DNA from 3 places in the Clostridium sp. LIBA-8841 genome. Region 2 is predicted to be linked to each of the others. Evidence: riboswitches for the same ligand, from Rfam matches in the RefSeq annotation. Region 2 holds a riboswitch; each other region holds the start of a gene.

Region 1 (4,209 bases), 310 kb from region 2:
TTATCCAATTTCCACACCCCATAGCTCTTGCTATTCTAGCTATTCTAATAGCCTCCTCTGCATTAGTAGCTCCAGAAGTATTAGGTAATAATATTACATCCTTTGGTATGTTTTGAAGAATATCCTCTTCCTTATTATCTAGATCCACTCTTCTTAATGCTAAAGTTATAACTTGAGATCCACTTCCCTCTAATACATCTTTTATTATCTCATTTGAAGGATATTTACCACTTCCAACAAAAAGTCTATTTTTTATTTCTACTCCACCTATTATTAACTTGTCCATAAAAATTCCCCTTTTCTACTCTTTTTTGTAAATTTTTCAAAATCATATATGAAATTGTTAGTTAATAAAACTTATAATTATCACTAAATATATTTATAAACTCTTTTTAATTGGTTCTGTTTTAGACTAATGTTGATTTCTAGAAATCAAACTTCACTTAAAATATAACCTTTTAGTTTAGTCTTTCTTAACAAATTCTATTTTATTAACAGCTATATCTATAACTAAATTAGCCATATGATTTGCACATATAGAAACTCTAGGAGCCATTAGTCCACATCCCTCTTTAGCTTCATTTACTAAATCTCCACAAATATAAAATTTATCTGTTATCTTCTTTGTTTTTATTAAGTTTGAATCATAAAAACCTGCCATTCCTGAAGATGAAATTAAGTATTTTTCTTTCATATTACTTAAAACATAGTTTGCTAATAAAGCTTTATAATCTGGATTATCAAAGGCCTCTATTATTATGTCAGCTTCTTTTAAAATCTCCATATTATCCTCAGAAAGTTTAATATTTAAATCTTCTATTTTTATAAAAGGATTTATTCTCATTAAATTTCTTTTTAATGCAGACACCTTAAACTCTCCAATATCGTCAATATAATATTGCTGTCTATTTAGATTAGAAGGTTCTACTATATCAAAATCTACTAATCTTATATTTCCAACACCTAGTCTTGCTAGAGAAATAGCAATGTTAGATCCAAGCCCCCCACATCCAGCTATTAAAACCTTAAGTTTTTTAAGTTTTTCATGAATACCTGGTGTATGTCTTGAGACCATTAATTCTTCTAATTCCTCTTTCTTAGGCTTAATTCCTTTTTTAATAAAAACAACTCTATCTCCATCTTTTAACTCTTTATCTTCTCCAAGTGGAAATCCATTTAAAACTATAACATCAGCATCATTTAATTCTTTATCCCTTAAAGAATAGACTGTACAATTTTCTTCAACCTCTTTCCACTTTTCATTAATCTTTATCTTCATAAAGGCTCCTTATATCTTTTTCTCTTTTTTCTCTCTTTTACTTTCAACCAACTTTTATTTTCTTAAACTTCTTAAATTCTTATTAATCAACCTCCACCAACAAATGCAATAATCTCAATTATATCTTCATGATTTAATAAAATCTCATCATAACTACAAGAGTTAATTATCTCTTTGTTAAGTTCCACAACCACTCTATTTCTATTTACATTTAAACTTTCTAATAAATCAGAAACTGTATTAAGGTTTTCTTTATTTAATTTCTTTCCATTAACAATCATATCTTCACCTCTTTCCCTTTAAATACCGCTTTATACCAACAAAAAAAGGTTTAGCAATATTGCTAAACCTTTTAAAATATATTTTCTAATTAATCATAATAATATTTTCTAATATGAAAAATCACAACTTAAAATATACTTCCCTACGTTGGTATTAACCAAATCAGGTTATTAGAGTTAGGATATTAAATCCCTCTCAGCCTTTTACAGCACCCCTAGCAATATCTTAAAATTTATTTGTTTTATTCATCATAACTCAAAAAACATTTTTTATCAATTAGTTTTTTCCACGCTTTCCATTTTTTTATTTTTCATATTTATTAATTGCTTATTTAACATAAGTGTTAAAATTAATCCAACTAAAGCTATCATAGCACATGTTAAGAATAATTTAGTATATCCTGTATTCATTACTTGTTGGAATGTAGTTTCTATAGCATTTTTAGCCCCATCTAAGCTTTGCATATATGATTTTTGAATCATATCTATATTTACATGAGGATTATTAGCAAACTTGTCACCTAATGATGCAAATTGTGATTGCACCATATCCTTTATAATGCTGAATATATTAGTAACACTTGCATTTCCCATTGAATTTGCAACGTGTGAAGATCCTCCACCATTTGCCATAATATTTGACATTCCATCTACATGAGGCATAACTTTTTGTAATGCATCTGGTACTCTTCTTCCAGCATCTGATATAAAGTTAATAAGTATGTTTGGTGATACTGCAATACCTATAGATTTAACTAATGATACTGCTGATTGTCCAACTGTAGCTTCATTATCAGGTACTAAGCTAAGCATTAAGTAGTTTATTGGTGTTCCCATAGAAAATCCTAAACCAAATCCCATAATAGCTAATCCTATTATTAAGTTAACCATACTTGGATGTTTAGTTGTTATATACCCTTGATAAAGGTTTCCTATTATAACTAAACTCATACCTATTATTAATACCTTTTTAACACCTATTTTATCAATAAATTTACCACCTAAAGGTGCTGCTATACCTACAAATACTGCAAATATTGTAACTATATATCCACCACTACCCATAGGTGTTCTTAATATATTTTCACTAAATTGAGGAATGAATACTGTTGCCATTAATCCACATCCTACAACGAAACTTAATATTAAAGTTATCGCTATTTCCTTATTAGTAAAGTAGGATAAGTTTATTACTGGATCTTCTGCTTTCTTTTCTACCCAAACTAATACAGGAATTGATATTACAAATATTAAAAGATATGGCCAAACATCTAATGATTTTATTGAGTCCATAAAATCGTAGAATTTTAAGTTTGTAGCTCCATACATTAAAGATAAAATTAATACAGTTAATACTCCTGAACCTAATATATCTAACTTCTTAACTCCTTGTGCAGAAGTATTCTCTTCTAATTTAGTTGCTAAAAGTAATATTATTATACTTATTGGAACATTTACTAAGAATAAAAATCCCCAGTTTTTATCACCAAAAATAGAAAGTATTCCTGAACCTAAAGTTGGTCCAATTACTGTTGCGATTCCATATACTCCACCAATCATTCCTAAAGCTGAACCTCTTTTTTCAACTGGGAATGATGTTCCTATATAAGCTGTAGCTATTGGCATTATTCCACCACCACCTATAGCTTCTATTACTCTTGCACATAATAAGAATCCATAACTATTTACATAATCTGATACTCCACATAATAAAGAACCTAGTCCAAATAAAGTTATTGAGACCATGTACACTTTTTTTCTTCCGAACTTATCAGAAAGTTTTCCCATGATAGGCATTGATACTGCATATGCTAAGGTATATATTGTTATAACCCAAACACTGGCATCCTGTGAAACCTTTAATCCATCAGCTATTATATCTCTTGCTGGTGATACAATTCCTGAATCAATAGCCCCCATGAATATTCCTAGTAAGAAGACAGCCATAGTGATTCCAACTGATTTCTTTTTCATAATCGTCACCCTTTCTTAAACTATAAACTTGTCCTTACTATGCCTTTTATTAATATTATTTTTTAAATATTATTAATAAAAAACACAGTGAACTACGTTCATATTACTCCTTAAAGTTTATAAAATCAAAGAGTAAATTTCCCCAAATTCTTCTAAAATCCCAAACAAACAGTTATATTCCTTAACTTTATTAATAATTAATTAATATTTTGTTCATATATAATTTTAAAATAAAGCTACCTTAATTATTCATCAAGGTAGCTTTCTATTATTTCATTTGTTCAATATTTTCTTTTAATTTTCTTATTTCTTCATCTTTTTCTCTTAACTTACTTTCATAGTAATTATCCTTATTATCTAAACTATTATTCAACATATTGATTAATGAAGCCATTTCATCTGCACTTCCTACAATTCTATTAAAAAGCAATAGATTTGATTTTAATATTTCAGGTATTTCATTATGAGAATATCTAAGCCTATGGTCAATTTCCCCATATCCCTCTTCAAAAATAGTTCTTACTTGAATCTCTGCAATAACCTTTTGATTTGTTGGATAACACTCCACAAGATAATGAACAGACCTATACCCTGATTGTCTTGATATAACTTCAATACCTAAATTATCAAATATAGTTCTGTCATCTCCATCTCTTATATTAGCTGTTATTTCAA
Region 2 (4,209 bases):
AGCTATTTCATCCTCTGTAAATATGTTAGAAGGTCCTGTTGAAGCTTTCATGGCACACTTTAAATCAAAAAGGGTAAAAACTTCAATTATAATTTCAGTACTTTGTTTCCTATGTGGAATACCTCTATCTTTAAATATGAGTATGTTTGATAGCTTTTCAAACCTTATTACAATAATAATTTCTCCTCTTTGTGCTTTATTAGTAGCTGTTGTATTCTATTATATTATTGGGGGCAAAAGTGTATTATTAGAAATCAATAAAGGAGCACATAAACCTCTTGGAAGTTGGTTCATTCCATTAGGTAAATATATATTTATTTTAGTTACTATACTAGTAATAATACTTGGAGTAATATACGGTGGAATAGGTTAAGTTTTTCTTTTAAAAAACAATAGAACTTAAAGACAGCTATAGAATAATATAAATATTATTAATATAAATTAGGAGTCTTTATGAAACAAAGCTTTTATAATAATCCAGATTTCATAAATTTGCTTGTAGAATATTTTGGTGATATTCAATCCGAAATAGAAAACATCCCCAACGCAAGTATTTATATTATAGATGAAAAAATTGCAATACTCTCTTTAAAAGAAAGTGATTTAGAAAACTTATTAAAAAAAATTCAACCTTTTATTCTTGCAGAATTAGGAACACTTTATACTTTAGAGAACACGTCCCCAGTTGAGGCTTCTTCTGCAATAACTTTTCACAGAAATCCTTATTTAACACTAACTGGAACTGATGTAATCATAGGAATGGTTGATACTGGAATTGATTACTTAAATAATGAATTTCTTCTGGAAGATGATACTACTAGAATTCTTTATTTATGGGACCAAACAATTGATACTGGAAAAGTTCCAGATAATATGCTTCATGGTAGTGAATATTCAAAAGAAGATATAAATAGAGCTATAACTCTCTTTAAAGAAGGAGGAGACCCATATACAATAGTTCCCTCAAGAGATGAAATTGGTCATGGCACAAAAATGGCATCCATAGCTGGTGGAAGAGGTCGCAATAGAGATTTTATAGGTGCTGCACCTAATTGCGATTTCATTATAGTTAAATTAGAACAAGCCTCTAAAAATTATGCCAACTTATTTTTTCCTCAAAACGATATACCAATGTATAGTAATACCGATATTATATTGGCTGTAAAATATTTATATGAAAAATCTATAAAGCTTCAAAAACCAATAGTGATATATATAGGGTTAGGAGGAAATCTAGGACCCCATTCCGGTGAAAGCAATTTAGAAAGATATATAAATAGAATTTCTACTAAAAGAGGCATAATAGTAGTTAGCTCAAGTGGTAATCAAGGAAACACAGATACTCATACCTCTAATATAATTCCTGGTACTGGCCTTGATAGCGTAATTGAAATAAGCGTTGGAAAAGAGCAAAAAGGACTAGTTTTACAAATTTATGGTAAAAAACCCGATAAATTCACTTTAAGCATAACTTCACCTTCTGGAGAATCAATAAAAAACATAACGGTATTTGATACCAAATTAGGTTTATTTGGATTATTTTATAAAATTAAATTTATATATGAAGGAACTTCAATGGAAGTAGCTTATGATTCTCCTGATGAATTTACAGGAGATGAATCCATCTTAATCCGTGCAGATAATATAGCAGAAGGTATTTGGAAATTTACTCTTACTGGCGAATATATAGTTTATGGCAAATACAATGCTTGGTTACTTCAAAGAGAATTGTTAGCTCCAGACACTAAGTTTTTAGCACCAACTAAGGAAACTACCTTAACAGAACCTGGAACATGTACAAATATAATCTGTACGGCCTATTATGACCAAAATAATAATGCTTTAGTATCTAGTTCTGGCCAAGGCTTTACAAGAAATGATATAATTCAACCTATTATAGCAGCTGGTGGAATTAATGCCATAGCAACAAAGCCTGGTGGTGGAGCTTCTCTAGTCTCTGGTGGAAGTGTAGCTGCTGCTGTTACTGCTGGATGCTGTGCTATCCTCCTTCAATGGAGTATTGTAGATGGTAATAACCCAACAATGTACGCTCCAAAACTTCAAACTTATTTAATTAGAGGAGCTAGAAAAAGACCAAATGATATATATCCTAACCGAAATCTAGGGTATGGTATTTTAGATGTAGTTGGAACCGTAAATAGTCTGAGACTAGGTTCTTTCGGTAGAGGTTATTCACCAAACAGAAATCTTAATGAAGATCTTTTAAGTAAAAATGATGATTCAACAGAAACCTTTAATGTGAATAATTTATTCATAAGAATTCCAAAGTAAATTTTTTGTTTGCTTTTTAATATTTCTTAACCTAAGGTAAACTTTTTGTTTACTTTTTAATATTTCTTGACCTAAGAATAATTAGCGTATAAAATAAACTTAGAATTATTTTCATGTGCTAGGGGTGCCTTTAGGCTGAGAGATGATAATTATCATTAACCCTCAACACCTGATCTGGTTAATTCCAGCGTAGGGAAGCGTTTAGGGCTGTATTTAAACCGGATCTATGTTTAGATTCGGTTTTTTTATTTACATTCTTTAGACTCTCTAAGCACACTTAAAGTTTAAGGAGGGGTTTAAACTATGATGTCATTTTCACAAATAATAAATGACTTTATACAAAGTTTTTCATCAATTAATTTAGGAGGAAATTTAAAGGAGATTTTAACTAATCCACTAACAATACTCACTTTAATTGGATTCCTAATAATATTAGTTTTACTTATAAAAGCTAAAGATATAAAATTTGATGCTAAAATGCTTACAACTATAGGGATTGCTTTAGCTCTTACAGCTGTATTAAACATGCTAAAGATATATAAATTTCCTCAAGGCGGAGGAATTACATTAGGTAGTATGATTCCTATAATACTTATTGCTTATGCTTATGGTCCATTAGTTGGAATGCTTACTGGATTTTTATTCGGTATAATTTCCTTATTCATAGATCCATATATACTTCATCCTGTTCAAGTGTTATTTGATTATCCTTTACCATATATGGCTTTAGGAGTAGCAGGATTCTTTAAAAATCATAGAATTTTTGGAGCCACAGTTGCAATATTCCTAAAATTTGTAGCACACTTTATTTCTGGAGTTGTTTTCTTTGGAACATTTGCTCCTGAAGGAATGTCTCCAATTCTATATTCATTTTTAATAAATGGTTCTTTAATAGGTATTGATGGTTTAATCTGTATAGTAATATTAAGCGTTCTACCTATTAATAGACTTATTAAAGCCATACAATCTAAAAGCATAACAAGCAAATATGCAGCTTAAAATAAAAAAGGTCTAGATTTTTATAAAAATCTAGACCTTTTTATTTTTTTCTTAAAGAATTATACTATAATTATAAAATAAAAAGTTAAATCAACTTAGGAGGTACTACTTATGAGTATTAATCATGGAGCTAATTTATTTGATTTATCAAGTAAGTTAGGCTTAAATAAAACAGATATTAAAGACTTTAGTTCAAATATAAATCCCTTTGGCGCATCTAAAAAAGCTAAAAATGCTATTCTAGAAAACATTGATATGGTTTCTATGTACCCTGATCCTAAATATACGGCTTTAAAAGAAGCTATTTCAGAATACTGTAATTGTAAAAAAGAAAATATTATAGTGGGAAGTGGTGCTACAGAATTAATCTCTTCTTTTATAAGCATTATTAATCCTAAAAAAGCATTGTTACTCTCCCCTTCCTATTCAGAATATGAAAGTGAACTTGAAAAAATAAATTGTGAAATAGTTAAGTTTTTCTCAAAAGAAGAAGACGACTTTAAAATAGATGTACATAAATTAATAAATTCTATAAATTCTTCAAATTATGACTTAGTTATAATCTGTAACCCTAATAATCCTACAGGTTTTGCTTTTTCAAAAGATGAAATTTCTTCTTTACTAAAAAATACTTCTACTATATTTATGGTAGATGAAACATATGTTGAGTTTACAGAACCTGAAATATATTCTTCTACTCCTCTTGTAGATAACTTTTCTAATCTTTTTGTAATTAGAGGGACTTCTAAGTTTTTCTCAACACCTGGAATAAGATTGGGCTATGGACTTATTTCTAATAAAAAAATAAAAGAAGAAATGCTTGAAAAGCTTGATTTATGGAATATAAATATTTTTGCCACAACAATGGGAGAAATTATGTTTAAAGATAAGGAATACATAACTTCAAATACTTCTAAG
Region 3 (4,209 bases), 1.4 Mb from region 2:
TCTTTAACCATCTTTATTCCTCTAAGGTTTATTTCTTTATATCCTCTAATAGCTTGCTTAACAGTGTTTCTTGACTTTGTAAAAGCTGGTGGATCTAATATTACAACATCAAATTGTTTTCCTTCTCTTGACCAATCACCTAAAACATCAAAAGCATTGTGTTTTTCGAATTTAACAACATCTTGAAGATTATTAAGCTCAGCATTTCTTGTAGCACAATCAACGGCGTGTTGAGATACATCTATTCCTAAAACTGACTTAGCACCGGCTATACCAGCATTTAAAGCAAATGAACCAGTATGAGTGAAGCAATCTAAAACATCCATGTCTTTACATATTCTATGCATTGCAGCTCTATTTTCTTTTTGATCTAGGAAGAAACCGGTCTTTTGACCATTTTCTAAATCAACTATGTATTTAACACCATTTTCAACTATTTGTATATCAGTATCAAATGGCTCAGTTAAGAAGCCTTTTCTTTGCTCTAAACCTTCTATTTCCCTAGTTTTTATATCACTTCTTTCATAAACACCCTTAGCACCGTATTCATCAACTAGGATTTTTACTATTAAATCTCTATATTTATCCATTCCAAGAGTTGATATTTGAATTACGTAATAATCTTCAAATTTATCAACTGTTAAACCAGGAAGGAAATCAGCTTCTCCAAAGATAAATCTACATGAAGATGTGTCTATAACTCTCTTTCTGTATTCCCAAGCAGTTTTAAATCTTCTTTTGAAGAAGTCTTCATCTATTTCTTCATCTATATTCTTAGTCATTAATCTTATAGTTATTTTACTTCTATCATTTATGTAACCTTTTCCTAGGAAATAACCTTTATGATTATAAACTTCAACTATATCTCCGTTTTCGTAATCTCCGTCATATTCGTTTATTTCATCAATGTAAATCCAAGGTCTACCTTGTTCAGCTTTTTTATTTTTCCCTTTGTGTAAATAAAACTTACTCGCCATTTAAATAGCTCCTTCCAAAATAATTCTTATAAGATTATAACACATATTAAGTCTTTCAATAGGTTAAAAATATATTTAAAGAGTAGGAAATAAATATGAAGTTTAACCATGGTTATTTCTGTTTTATTTTTAAAAAATTTTTTAAAGATATATTCAGCTAAAAAACAATACTTTTAGAATAAAGATTAAATACTGAATATATATTTTTAATAAGAGTAATTTTAAGGATTGAATAAAATTGATAAAAGCTATCGTTATTCCAACACCTAAAAGATTAAGAAAATACATAAGAGAGTCTGATTTTAAAAAGAAGGCAAAGACCTTTGCAACCCCAGAGAGAGCTATGATATATGGGACTATAGGAACTGGTATAACAGTAATATCTTTAAGTGATGTGCCGGCTAAACCTTTTGTCATAGGAAGCTTAATATACCATGGTATTGCCTATGAAATTTTAGAAAGATGGTATGATGAATATGGTAATGATGAGGAAATCAGAAAGATGATGATGAGCAATAAAGATTATTGGAATAATTTTTATATGAGGTTTTAGACTTTATTTTTACTTGAGAAAGAAAAAACTAGAATTTATTAAAAAAAATATATATAATTATTATAGACTTTATAGCTAGGGGTGCCATTTGGCTGAGAGATAACATTTTGTTATTAACCCTTAAACCTGATCTGGGTAATACCAGCGTAGGAAAGCCAGTAGAAAGTTTTATAATAGTATTTTATATATTTAGAGTATTATGACTTTTTATAAATTAAGCTGCATCCTACAATGGATGCAGCTTTTATTTTTTATTTAGCTATGTTTTAAGTAAATATTGATTTTTAGCTAGACTTTCAAAACTAAAATAATTTAGTAAAGTATTACTCATTAAGATGACTTACAGTTCTACCTAAAAATTAATAATGGTTTAAAGTAGAGTTTTTATTTAAAAAGTTTAAGATTTATATGCTTTTATGAAACTTTTAGGTAATCCTTATTTGGGCTATTAAGTTTAATCATAAGATTAAAGGAGATGTCAAATATGAGATTTACAGAAAAATTATTAAAAGAGGCTATGCCGATATGGGACAAGTATTTAGAACACCCATTTATAAAAGAAATTGGAGAAGGAACTCTTGATAAGAATAAATTCAAAGAGTATTTAGTTCAAGATTACCTTTATTTAAAAGAATATGCTAAGATTTTTTGTATTGGTGTAGTTAAGGCCAGAACTATGGAAGAAATGAGATTTTTCTATAGTTCTACAAAAGGAACAATGGAAGATGAAACAGCAGTCCATATAGAATACTTAAAAGATTTTGGAATATCAGAAATAGAGGCTGAAAAAAGAGAATATAAAGGCACTACTATAAGTTATACAAGCTATATGCAAGCTATAGCTTTAAAAGGTGACTTAGATGAGATAGCTATAGCAACATTACCATGCACTTGGAGTTATAGCTATATAGGAAGATATATTGCTGAGAAATATGCTGATAAACTAGAAAAAAACTTTTTTAAACCGTGGATTGAAGAGTATGCTTCAGATGGATTTGCTGAGTTTACTGATAGATGGTTAGAATATGTGGATAAAACTTGTTCAGATTTATCAGAGGAAAAACAAAATAGACTGATAGAGATATTTAAAAGGGCAAGTTTATATGAACTTGACTTTTGGAATATGGCATATGAAGAAGGTGAAGAGTAATGGATGTTTATTTAGTAGCCTTAATAGAATTTGTATTATTAGCTTTATATATTTTAGATTTAAGAAAGCATAAAATAACAACAAAAGAAATTGTTATGATTGGATTAAATGTAGCAATTTCCTACGTGCTTTATATTATTCCGTTAGTTAGATATCCACAAGGTGGAGGAATAACTTTCTTTTCAATGCTACCAATAATGCTTCTTTCCTTAGTGTATGGAAGAACTGTTGGTGTTACAGGAGGATTAATCTTTGGTCTTCTAAAAACATTAAATGGAGCATTTATTGTTCATCCAGTACAGTTTTTTCTTGATTACATACTAGCTAATATGGCATTAGGATTAGCAGGAACATTTGGAATAGATAAAAAGTATAAAATATTCTTAGGATCATTTATGGCAGGCGCTTTAAGTACATTTATAAGTGTCGTTTCAGGGGTAGTTTTCTTTGGCCAATATGCGCCTCCAGGTATGAATTTATGGATTTATTCAATAATTTATAATGTAAGTAGTGCAGGAGTTGAAAGTTTTCTGACTACCATAGTATTAACTTTAATGCCAATACAATTGTTAGCTAGGAGAATGAAACCTTTGTCTAATAGAATTTAGAAAGCAAATATGCTTTATAAAGATTTTGAAAGAGTAGTAGAATTAATTTTGTGAGGATTTAGGAGACTTGATAAGGAAAATTTCAAGTTAAAATATAACAAGTTAGAAAATTAATATAGAATAATTTAAATTAGTATAGGGTTGTATCAAAGCTTAAAATAAAATTTATAAAGAGTATTAAGAGAATAGCTATGAATTCTTAATGAAATCCAGTAATTCTCATAATATGTTTATAAGTTTTATTTTAAGTTATTTTTGATACAATCCTTATTTTACTTTTGGAAGAACTTTAACTTTATATTATAATGAGAATAAGATTTGTTTTGAAAAGGATGGATAACTGATGAATTTAATAACTCTTGAAAATATAAGTAAGAGCTATTCAGAGAAAATTTTAGCTAATAATATATCATTAGGAATAAATGATGGTGAGAAGATTGGGCTTATAGGAGTTAACGGAACAGGAAAATCTTCTTTCTTAAAGATAGTGGCAGGAGTAGAAGAGCCTGATGAAGGGACAATAACAAAAGGTAATAGAGTAAGGATAGAATACCTTTCTCAGACACCAGATTATGATGATAATGCTACTGTTTTAGAGCAAGTTTTCAAAGGTAACTCAGAAGAAATGAGAATTCTAAGAGATTATGAAGAACTTTTAGAAAAGATAAATAAAGGCGAAAATAGCGATATAGATTCAGAAAAGATAATAAAACTTCAAGGAAAAATAGATGCTTTAAATCTTTGGGATATGGAAAGTGAAGCAAAAAATGTTTTAACTAAGCTTGGAATAACTAATTTTGAAGAAAAGGTAGGAAATCTTTCTGGAGGACAGAAGAAGAGAATAATGCTTGCAGCTGCATTAATAACTCCTAGTGAACTATTAATATTAGATGAGCCTACTAACCACTTAGATAACGAGAC

What was found. A riboswitch is a leader RNA that binds a small molecule or an ion and turns the genes downstream of it on or off. The one in region 2 is predicted to bind thiamine pyrophosphate.
Region 1: it holds a riboswitch for thiamine pyrophosphate, as region 2 does, so the genes downstream of both, thiS (sulfur carrier protein ThiS) here and thiT (energy-coupled thiamine transporter ThiT) in region 2, are expected to answer to the same signal.
Region 3: it holds a riboswitch for thiamine pyrophosphate, as region 2 does, so the genes downstream of both, tenA (thiaminase II) here and thiT (energy-coupled thiamine transporter ThiT) in region 2, are expected to answer to the same signal.

What each region holds. Positions count from the first base shown of each region.
Region 1 covers NZ_CM173488.1:2,634,387-2,638,595, forward strand. Annotated here, with positions in the region: gene AC2A4K_RS11355 (thiazole synthase) at 1-286, opposite strand, end outside; gene thiF (sulfur carrier protein ThiS adenylyltransferase ThiF) at 464-1,279, opposite strand; gene thiS (sulfur carrier protein ThiS) at 1,366-1,560, opposite strand; TPP riboswitch at 1,684-1,787, opposite strand; gene AC2A4K_RS11370 (MFS transporter) at 1,834-3,534, opposite strand; gene AC2A4K_RS11375 (RelA/SpoT domain-containing protein) at 3,803-4,209, opposite strand, start outside.
Region 2 covers NZ_CM173488.1:2,326,504-2,330,712, forward strand. Annotated here, with positions in the region: gene AC2A4K_RS10050 (sodium-dependent transporter) at 1-373, shown strand, start outside; gene AC2A4K_RS10055 (S8 family peptidase) at 454-2,292, shown strand; TPP riboswitch at 2,403-2,505, shown strand; gene thiT (energy-coupled thiamine transporter ThiT) at 2,596-3,291, shown strand; gene AC2A4K_RS10065 (pyridoxal phosphate-dependent aminotransferase) at 3,403-4,209, shown strand, end outside.
Region 3 covers NZ_CM173488.1:3,699,173-3,703,381, reverse strand. Annotated here, with positions in the region: gene AC2A4K_RS16550 (class I SAM-dependent rRNA methyltransferase) at 1-977, opposite strand, end outside; gene AC2A4K_RS16545 (hypothetical protein) at 1,216-1,530, shown strand; TPP riboswitch at 1,598-1,700, shown strand; gene tenA (thiaminase II) at 2,015-2,680, shown strand; gene thiT (energy-coupled thiamine transporter ThiT) at 2,680-3,288, shown strand; gene AC2A4K_RS16530 (ABC-F family ATP-binding cassette domain-containing protein) at 3,632-4,209, shown strand, end outside.